3 regions of the Serratia sp. Nf2 genome follow, and region 2 is predicted to be linked to each of the others. Evidence: riboswitches for the same ligand, from Rfam matches in the RefSeq annotation. Region 2 holds a riboswitch; each other region holds the start of a gene.
The links. A riboswitch is a leader RNA that binds a small molecule or an ion and turns the genes downstream of it on or off. The one in region 2 is predicted to bind thiamine pyrophosphate.
Positions count from the first base shown of each region.

Region 1 (3,180 bases), on a different contig from region 2:
GCTGATAGAACTGTCTGGATAAGAAAGCTTTCATGATTACGCCCTCCCCTTTCATTGATGAAAATTATCGGCGTAATATAGGGAAAGAAAAATTGACGAGTTGAGGCAGGAGCGTTCCTCTTTTATGTCCACGTCCCGATTGCAGCAGCAGTTCATCCGTCTGTGGCAGCGCTGCCACGGTGAAACCACCGACACTACGCTGCAGGCGCTGGCGGAGGTGCTCAGCTGCTCGCGGCGCCACGTGCGCTCCCTGCTGAGCGCCATGCAGCGGGAAGGCTGGCTCACCTGGCAGGCGGAGTCGGGGCGCGGCAAGCGTTCGCGGTTAACTTTCCACTACACCGGCCTGGCGCTGCAGCAACAACGGGCCGAGGAGCTGCTGGAACAGGACCGCATCGATCAGTTGGTGCAGCTGGTGGGCGACAAAAACGTGGTGCGCCAGATGCTGCTGTCGCAGCTAGGGCGCAGCTTCCGACAGGGGAAACACATCCTGCGGGTGCTCTACTACCGGCAGCTGTACAACCTGTTGCCCGGCTCGGCGCTGCGGCGTTCGGAGACCCATTTGGCGCGCCAGATCTTCAATGGCCTGACGCGCATAAATGAGGAAAACGGGGAACTGGAGTCCGATCTGTCTCACCATTGGCAGGCGCTGACCCCGCTGCACTGGCGGTTTTACCTGCGCCCGGCGATCCATTTTCATCATGGCCGCGAGCTGGAGATGGCGGACGTCATCACTTCCCTCTCGCGTCTGACCTCGCAACCGCTGTTCTCGCATATCGAGAGCGTCACCTCGCCGACGCCGTTCGTTATCGACGTGCAGCTGCGCAGCCCCGACCACTGGCTGCCCTGGCTGCTGGGCAGCGTGCAGGCCATGATCCTGCCGCGCGAATGGCGTGAACTGCCGGATTTCGCCCGCCATCCGGTCGGCACCGGCCCCTACCGCATGGTGCGCAACCATCCCAGCCAGATGAAGATCCACGCCTTCGACGACTATTTTGGCTACCGGGCGCTGATCGACGAGGTGAACATCTGGGTGCTGCCGGAGTTTTCCGAAGAGCTGGTGCACTCCGGCGTGCAGCTGCAGGGCGATGAAACCGGCAACAGCGAGCTGGAAAGCCGGCTGGAAGAGGGTTGCTATTTCCTGCTGTTCGATCAGCGTTCACCGCTGGCCGTCGACCCCGCCATTCGCAGTTGGCTGTGCGAATTGATCAACCCCATTTCGCTGCTGAGCCACGCCGGGCCGCTCTACCAGCGCTATTGGTCGCCGGCGTACGGCCTGCTGCCGCGCTGGCACCACAACCGCACGCTGGCGCAGCAGCCCAAGCCCGCGGGCCTGACCGAACTGACGATGACCCACTTCAATGAACATTCGGAGTTTCACGCCATTCGCCAGGCGATCGAACCGCTGCTGGCGCAGCACGGCATCCGTCTGATCGTGCAAAGCGTGGATTATGCCACCTGGCACCAGGGCGACGCGCGCAGCGATCTGTGGCTCGGCAGCGCCAACTTCTATCTGCCGCTGGAGTTTTCGCTGTTCGCCACGCTGTACGAACTGCCGCTGATGCAGCATTGCATGAACGAAGATCTGGCGCAGGACGCAGCGCTGTGGCGCGCCAACCGCTTGCCGCTGGCCGAGTTCTGCCAGCGTCTGGTCAGCAACCACCAGCTGCATCCGCTGTTCCACCACTGGCTGCAGCTGCACGGCCAGCGCAGCATGCGCGGCGTGCGGATGAACACCCTCGGCTGGTTCGACTTCAAGTCCGCCTGGTTTGCCCCGCCGGAGGCATAAGCGCCTTTCGCCCGGGTCGGTTAATCTTTACAATAGCGCCGTCTCAACGGGGTGCGGTAAGTCGGGCCGCGTGATAAGCCCGATTTTCCGCTGAGAGCACACCCGTCGAACCTGATCCGGTCAATACCGGCGGAGGGATTTGAGCCCAGCGAACCGGCGACGCCGCCTCGCCCCCTCAGATGCCCTTGCCCCCTTATTTTTCAGGAGTGCAACGTGGTCAAAACATTTCTGCCCTGCTTATTGCTGCTGTGTGCCGCGCCGGTGTTGGCCAAGCCGACGCTGACGGTTTACACCTACGATTCCTTCGCCGCCGACTGGGGCCCAGGCCCGGCGGTGAAAAAAGTCTTTGAAGCCGAGTGCGACTGTGAACTGAAGTTCGTCGCGCTGGAAGACGGCGTCTCGCTGCTGAACCGCCTACGCATGGAAGGCAAGAACAGCGCCGCCGACGTGGTGCTGGGGTTGGACAACAACCTGTTGCAGGCGGCGCAGCAAACCGGCCTGTTCGCGCCGAGCGGCGTCGACACCGCCAAACTGACGGTGCCGGGCGGCTGGCAGGACGCGACCTTCGTGCCATACGACTACGGGTACTTCGCCTTCGTCTACAACAAAGAAAAACTGAAGAACCCGCCAAAAAGCCTGCAGGAGCTGGTCAGCGGCGATCGCAACTGGAAAGTGATCTACGAAGATCCGCGCACCAGCACGCCGGGCCTCGGCCTGCTGCTGTGGATGCAAAAAGTGTATGGCGACAAGGCGCCGGCCGCCTGGCAGCAACTGGCGAAGAAAACCGTCACCGTCACCAAAGGCTGGAGCGAAGCCTACGGCCTGTTCCTGAAGGGCGAAGGCGATCTGGTGCTCAGCTACACCACCTCTCCGGCCTATCACCTGATCGAAGAGAAAAAAGATCTCTACGCCGCCGCCACGTTCAGCGAAGGGCACTACCTGCAGGTGGAAGTGGCGGGCAAGCTGAAGGCCGCCAAACAGCCTGAGCTGGCGGAGCGTTTCATGCAGTTCATGGTGACACCGGCGTTCCAAAACGCCATCCCGACCGGCAACTGGATGTACCCGGTGATCAACACCCCACTGCCCGTCGGCTTTGAGCAGATGAACGTGCCGCAGACCGCGCTGCAATACAGCGCCGAAGAGGTGGCCAAACAACGCGGCGGTTGGATCCGGGCATGGCAAACCGCCGTCAGCCGCTGATCCCCCGCTGGCTCTGGCCGGGGCTGTTGGCCGCCGGCGTGATCCTGCTGGTCGCCGCGCTGGCGATGGGCTCGCTGTGGCGTCACGCGCCGGACAGCGACTGGCGCGGCCTGTGGCAGGACAGCTACCTTTGGCACGTGGTGCGCTTCACCTTTTGGCAGGCGCTGCTGTCGGCGCTGATTTCGGTGCTGCCC
Region 1 covers NZ_PYTW01000002.1:442,642-445,821, reverse strand. The annotation lists gene sgrT (glucose uptake inhibitor SgrT) at 1-34, opposite strand, end outside; gene sgrR (HTH-type transcriptional regulator SgrR) at 125-1,786, shown strand; TPP riboswitch at 1,824-1,942, shown strand; gene thiB (thiamine ABC transporter substrate binding subunit) at 2,000-2,986, shown strand; gene thiP (thiamine/thiamine pyrophosphate ABC transporter permease ThiP) at 2,962-3,180, shown strand, end outside.
Region 1: another riboswitch for thiamine pyrophosphate. It lies ahead of thiB (thiamine ABC transporter substrate binding subunit); the one in region 2 lies ahead of thiM (hydroxyethylthiazole kinase).

Region 2 (3,180 bases):
TTCATCTTCTGCCGGCGCGCACGCCAGCAGCGCCGCTGCTTCCGGCAGGTTCGGCGTAATGATCGACACCCGCGGCAACAGCTCGCGCCGAATAGACGCCACCGCCTCCGGCGCCAGCAACGGATCGCCGCTTTTCGCCAGCATCACGGTGTCCAGCACCACGAACTCCGGCCGGTAATGGTGCAGCCGTTCGGCCACCGCCTGCACGATGTCGGCGTTGGCCAGCATGCCGATCTTGACGCTGTCGATGCGCACGTCGCTGAACACCGAGTCCAGCTGCGCGGCGACGAACGCCGGATCGATGTAATACACCGACTGCACGCCACGGGTATTCTGCGCCACCAGCGCGGTGATCACCGAGGTGCCGTAGGCGCCAAGCGCCGAGAAAGCCTTCAGATCGGCCTGAATGCCGGCCCCGCCGCTGGGATCGGTGCCGGCGATGGTCAGGGCGTTAATGCGTTTCATCACAGATCCTCCCCGCGCAGCTGATACAGGGCATCGAGGAACGCCGGCGTAAAGCTGCCCGGCCCGCCGGCCTGTCTGGCCGCGAGACCGCCGCAGTGGGACATCACCCGGCAGGCAGTCGCCACGTTGTCCAGGCGATCGCCCGGCAGGGCGCAAAACGCCGCCACAACCGCCGACAGCGCGCAGCCGGTGCCCACCACCCGCGTCATCAGCGGGGAACCGCCTTCGATCGCCCAGTCACGTTGGCCGTCGGTGACGTAATCCACCGCGCCGGTGACCGCCACCACCGCGCCGCTGCGCTGCGCCAGCTCACGCGCGGCGGGCAATGCCGCCAGCGAATCGTCGCCGCTGTCCACGCCGCGGCCGCTGGCCAGCAACCCGCTGAGCGCCATGATTTCCGAGGCGTTGCCGCGTATCGCCGCCGGTTTCTCGTCCAGCAGCTGTTTGGCGAAGGCGGTGCGGTAGGAGAGCGCGCCGACCGCCACCGGATCCAGCGTCCAGGGCTTGCCGGCCTGATTGGCGGCGGCCACCGCCGCCCGCATCGATTCGGCGCGCAGCGCATTGAGGGTGCCGACGTTGATCAGCAGGCCGTCGGCCAGCGCGCTGAACTGCGCCGCCTCTTGCGGCTCCACCACCATCGCCGGGGAGGCGCCGAGCGCCAGCAGCACGTTGGCGGTCAGCGATTGCACCACTTCGTTGGTCAGGCAGTGGATCAGCGGAGGCCGCTGTTGGAATTGGGTCAGACAGGCCGCGGCGCGCGCGCCGGGTAGTGCATCAGGTCGAGCGATCATATTCCTCCCAACCGGCGTTCAAGAAGGCGGCGCCGGCTGGGCGGCCGTGACTTCCCTACGCTGGCATTATCCAGATCAGGTAATACGGGTATTTCTCAGCCTTCACGTAGAAGGGCACCCCGAGTCATGAAAATCAATAGGTTGTGATCAACGTTGCGTTAATCCCTGCAGGGGATCATGCCAGCGGCGGCGTGGACAAACAAGCGAATAAATTGGCCCGGCAAGCATACGCCGCGCAATGCGCTATAGTGAGCACAAACCACCGGGAGATGCCATGCAGATAAGACCCTACCAAGAGACCGATCGCCCTTTCCTGCGCACGCTGTACCTGGCGTCGCGCAAGGCGGCGTTCGGCTGGCGCGATACCTCAAACTATCAGTTGGAAGATTTCGACGGCGCGACGCTGGGCGAAGCGATTTGGGTGGCGGAAGACGGCGGCGTGCTGCTGGGATTCGTCTCCGTCTACCGCGAAGACAACTTCATTCATAACCTGTATGTCGATCCCCATCAGCCGCCGCGCGGCGTCGGCAGTGCGCTGCTGCAGGCAGCGGAAGCTACCTTCACCGCCACCGGCTCGCTGAAATGCCTGGTGAAGAATGAAAAGGCGCTGGCGTTCTACCGCAAACACGGCTGGCGCATCATCTCTACCGGCAACGACGGCGAAGAAGATTATTACCTGATGCATTCGCCGGCCCGCTAACGCCGCCTTTCCCGTCACAGAACTCATTAATGATAATGGATTTCATTATCAGTTAAGCATACCCTTCCTTGTCTCTCTCAATGAACTTTGCAAGGAAGGTTATGCAACACCAAACGGATACTCGCTTCCCCGATGCCGCGGCGGCGGACTACGATCGCCGTATTCTGACCCTGGTGCCCGGCTATCAGTTTGCTCAGGCGCTGCTGACGGCGACGCTCGCGCAGACGCTGCCGAATGACGCCACGCTGTTGCTGGCCGGTTGCGGCACCGGCAGCGAACTGTCGGCGCTGGCCGCCGCCAACGCCAGCTGGCGTTTCAGCGCCGTGGAACCCTCCGCCGGCATGCTGGCGGCCGCGTGCGCCAAGGCTGAAGCCGCGGATTACGCACAACGGGTGAGCTTCCAGCCCACCTTGCTACAACAAGCGCCGCAAACCCGCCACGACGCGGCGGTGTGCTCATTGGTGCTGCATTTTATCGCCGACGATGGCGCCAAACTGGAATTCCTGCAGCAGCTGGCGCAGCGCCTCTCCCCCGCCGCACCGCTGCTGCTGTTCGACTATCAACCGGATGGCCTGCCCGCCAGCCATTACCAACATTGGCTGCAAAGCGCCGGGCACTCGGCGGCGCAGGCGCAGGAGGTGATCGAACGCACACGCCGCAACTGGCACCCGATGGCGGCGGCGCGCAGCCGTCTCCTCCTGGCGGAAAGCGGCTTCACCGCGCCTCAGCAGTTGTGCGGTGCGCTGGGCTTCCAGCTTTCACTGCTCCACCGCCGTCGATGAGCCCGGCATGCCGCGCAGCGTCAGCCGCCAAAACAGCAGCGCGCTCAGGCTGACGCCTGCCCCCAGCCAGCAGACGCCGCTCCAGCCCGCCCAGGCGTACATATGGGTGCCGGCAAAGGCACCCAGCCCGCTGCCGACGGCGTAAAACAGCATGTAGCAGCCCACCAGCCGGCTGTGCGACTGCGGGTGCGCGCTGAAGATCATGCTCTGGTTCAGCACGTGGATCGCCTGGCCCGCCAGATCCAGCAGCACGATGCCCGCCACCAGCCAAACCAGGCCGCTGCCGAGCAAACCGAGTGGCAGCCAGGCCAGCGTCAACAGCAGCAGACACACGCCGCTGGCCGCCTGCCCCAGCCCGCGATCCGCCAGATGCCCGGCGCGCACCGCCGCCAGTGCGCCCACCGCGCCGACCAGGCCGAACGCCCCCACCGCGGCATGGCTG
Region 2 covers NZ_PYTW01000010.1:106,722-109,901, reverse strand. The annotation lists gene thiD (bifunctional hydroxymethylpyrimidine kinase/phosphomethylpyrimidine kinase) at 1-465, opposite strand, end outside; gene thiM (hydroxyethylthiazole kinase) at 465-1,256, opposite strand; TPP riboswitch at 1,292-1,388, opposite strand; gene C9411_RS20635 (GNAT family N-acetyltransferase) at 1,531-1,956, shown strand; gene C9411_RS20630 (methyltransferase) at 2,058-2,738, shown strand; gene C9411_RS20625 (MFS transporter) at 2,715-3,180, opposite strand, start outside.

Region 3 (3,180 bases), on a different contig from region 2:
CGCCAACTGCGCCAGCAGCGCCGATTGAAACGCCTCGTCGTGCACCGCGGCGTGGGGATCGAACCGTTGCTGATGGTGCCAATAGCCGCCGGACGCCAGGGCCTGCGGCTCATCGCTGGTCACCAACCACGCCTGCGTCACATGCCCCAGCGCCAGATCGTCGGGCGCATCCGCGCCGCCCATTTTGGTCGGCACCCAGCCGGGATCGACCGCGCTGCTGATCACGTCAGGCCACAGGCGCGCCACGGCGGCGGCCAGCGCGGTGACGAACAGCTTGCTGTCCGAATAGGAGCCCGCAGCGCCGCCGAGCCAGTCTACGCCGTTCAGTTCCGGCGCTCCGTCAAAGTGCATGCTGCTGCTCAGGTAGACGATGCGCTTGGGGCGCTCGATCAGGGCCGTCAGCAGGTAGGGCGCAACGACGTTCACCGGCATCACCTGCGGCCCGGTAAACATACCGGCGTTGTGGATCACCGCGTCCGGGCGGCCGAGGCGATTGACCTGCTCGGCAAGCTGCCGGATCTGCTGCACATCGGACAGATCGCCAATCGCCGCCTGCGCACCGCGATCCAGCAGATCGCGCACCGCGTCCAGACGGCCGGGCTCACGCGCATGCAAAATCACCTGATGCCCTTCGTCCAACAGCCTTTGCGCGGCGGCGCGGCCCAGCCCGTCTACCGAGCCGGTAATGAAAATGCGTGACATGCCATTCCTCCGTTTAGCGCCAGCCGAGCGCCGGCGCGACATGGGTTAAAATCGATTCGATGACGTGGGCGTTGTAATCCACGCCCAGTTGGTTAGGTACGGTCAGCAGCAGCGTATCCGATTCGGCGATGGCCTCGTCCTGCGCCAGCTGCTTGATCAGCACGTCCGGCTCGGCGGCATAGCTGCGGCCGAAGATCGCCCGGGTCTGCGCGTCGATATATCCGAGCTGATCGCCCTCCTTGCCACCGCCGCCGAAGTAGTTGCGATCCCGCTGATCCACCAGCGCGAAGATGCTGCGGCTCACGGAAACCCGCGGCTCATGCGTGTGGCCGGCCTCTTGCCAGGCGGCGCGGTAGGCGCGGATCTGCTTGGCCTGCTGGATGTGGAAGGGTTCGCCGGTCTCGTCGTTCTTGAGCGTCGAGCTTTGCAGGTGCATGCCCAGCTTCGCCGCCCAGACAGCGGTGGCGTTCGAACCGGCGCCCCACCAGATGCGATCGCGCAGCCCGGCGGAAAACGGCTCCGGCCGCAGCAGCCCAGGCGGATTCGGGAACATTGGCTGCGGATTGGGTTCGGCGAACCCTTCGCCGCGCAGCGCTTCCAGGAACACTTCGGTATGGCGGCGGGCCATGTCCGCGTCGGTCTCGCCGTCGGCCGGGGCATAGCCGAAATAGCGCCAGCCGTCGATCACCTGCTCCGGCGAGCCACGGCTGATGCCGAGCTGCAGCCGCCCGCCGGCGATCAGATCCGCCGCGCCGGCGTCTTCCACCATGTACAGCGGGTTTTCATAACGCATGTCGATCACGCCGGTGCCGATCTCGATGCGTTGGGTTTTGGCGCCGATGGCGGCCAGCAGCGGGAACGGCGACCCCAGCTGGCGTGCAAAGTGGTGTACGCGAAAATAGGCGCCGTCCGCCCCCAGATCTTCGGCGGCGACCGCCAGATCGATGGACTGCAGCAGCGCATCCGCTGCGGAACGGGTGCCGGACTGGGCGGAAGGCGACCAGTGGCCAAACGAGAGAAAACCAATCTTTTTCATCGGGAATCGTCCTCAAAGGCAAAATCATCGGCCTACAGTGACAAAAATCGCGCGCTCTGCGCCAGCAAAATCGCCCCCGATCGCACTAAACGAACCGATTGCCGCCGCGCCGCCCGGCGATTGTAATCAAAAAACAAATGTCGTATAACAAGCAGCTCCGAGGGGTGTCCTGTTACGGGCTGAGATGGCGCAAGCCGAACCCTTTGAACCTGATCTGGGTCATGCCAGCGAAGGGACGGTTAGGCAACAACGCTCTCACCCGTTGCCTGTTCATACCCCAGCGTGCCCGGATCTCCACTGACTCAAGGAGGTCCCATGTCCATCACTACCCTGTTCGAAAGCGGTCTTTACGGCCGGCTGCGCCAACAAGCCGGCAGCCACTGGCAAGATTACGTCGATCACCCGTTTCTGCAGCAGCTGGCCGCCGGCACCTTGCCCGAACGCGCTTTTCGCCGCTACCTGACCCAGGACTACCTGTTCCTGCTGCACTTCGCCCGCGCCTACGCGCTGCTGGTCAGCAAGCTGCGCACCCTGCCGGAGATGCGCGCCGCCACCGCGTCGCTCAACGGCATCGTCGCCGAACTGCCGCTGCACGTCGCCTACTGCGCCGAATGGGGACTGAGCGAAGCGCAGATCGCCGCCCAGCCGGAAGCGGCGGAGACCATGAACTACACCCGCTACGTACTGGATATCGGCCATGCCGGCGACGCCCTCGATCTGCTGGCCGGCTTGCTGCCCTGCGTGGCCGGCTATGCCGAAATCGGCCTGCGGCTGCTGCACGATCCCGCCACCCAAATGGAGGGCAATCCTTACGCCTCCTGGATCCGCAACTACGGCGACGAGGGCTATCTGGCCGGCGTGCGTGCCGCCATCGAGCTGCTCGAGACCGTCGGCCACCAGCGCGGCGCACAAGGCCGCCTCACCGAGCTGGCGCAGATTTTCACCACCGCCACCCAGTTGGAATCGGCATTTTGGCAGATGGGGCTGAACGCCTCATGACCTCCCCGCTTCGCCCGCCCGGCATCCAGGTGCGGGATCTCAGCCTGCGTTTCGGTCAGCAAATCGTCTTCGACCGGCTGAGCTTCGACATCGTCGGTGGCAGCTTCGTCGCCCTGCTCGGCGCCAGCGGCGCCGGCAAAACCAGCCTGCTGAAGATCATCGCCGGCCTGGAACGGGCTACCTCGGGCACGGTGACCGGCAGCGACGGCCTGCCGGTCACCGGGCGCATCGCCTACATGGGGCAAAAAGACCTGCTCTACCCGTGGCTGACCGTCGAGGAGAACGTCGCCCTCGGCTCGCGGCTGCGCGGCGAAACGCCGGACCGGGCGTGGGCGGCGCACCTGCTGGAGCGCGTGGGCCTGGCCTCTCATGGCCGCAGCCTGCCTGCCGCACTGTCCGGCGGCATGCGCCAGCGCGCCGCCATCGCCCGCACGCTCTACGAA
Region 3 covers NZ_PYTW01000001.1:837,981-841,160, forward strand. The annotation lists gene C9411_RS03985 (SDR family NAD(P)-dependent oxidoreductase) at 1-702, opposite strand, end outside; gene C9411_RS03990 (LLM class flavin-dependent oxidoreductase) at 716-1,738, opposite strand; TPP riboswitch at 1,889-1,991, shown strand; gene tenA (thiaminase II) at 2,054-2,737, shown strand; gene C9411_RS04000 (ABC transporter ATP-binding protein) at 2,734-3,180, shown strand, end outside.
Region 3: another riboswitch for thiamine pyrophosphate. It lies ahead of tenA (thiaminase II); the one in region 2 lies ahead of thiM (hydroxyethylthiazole kinase).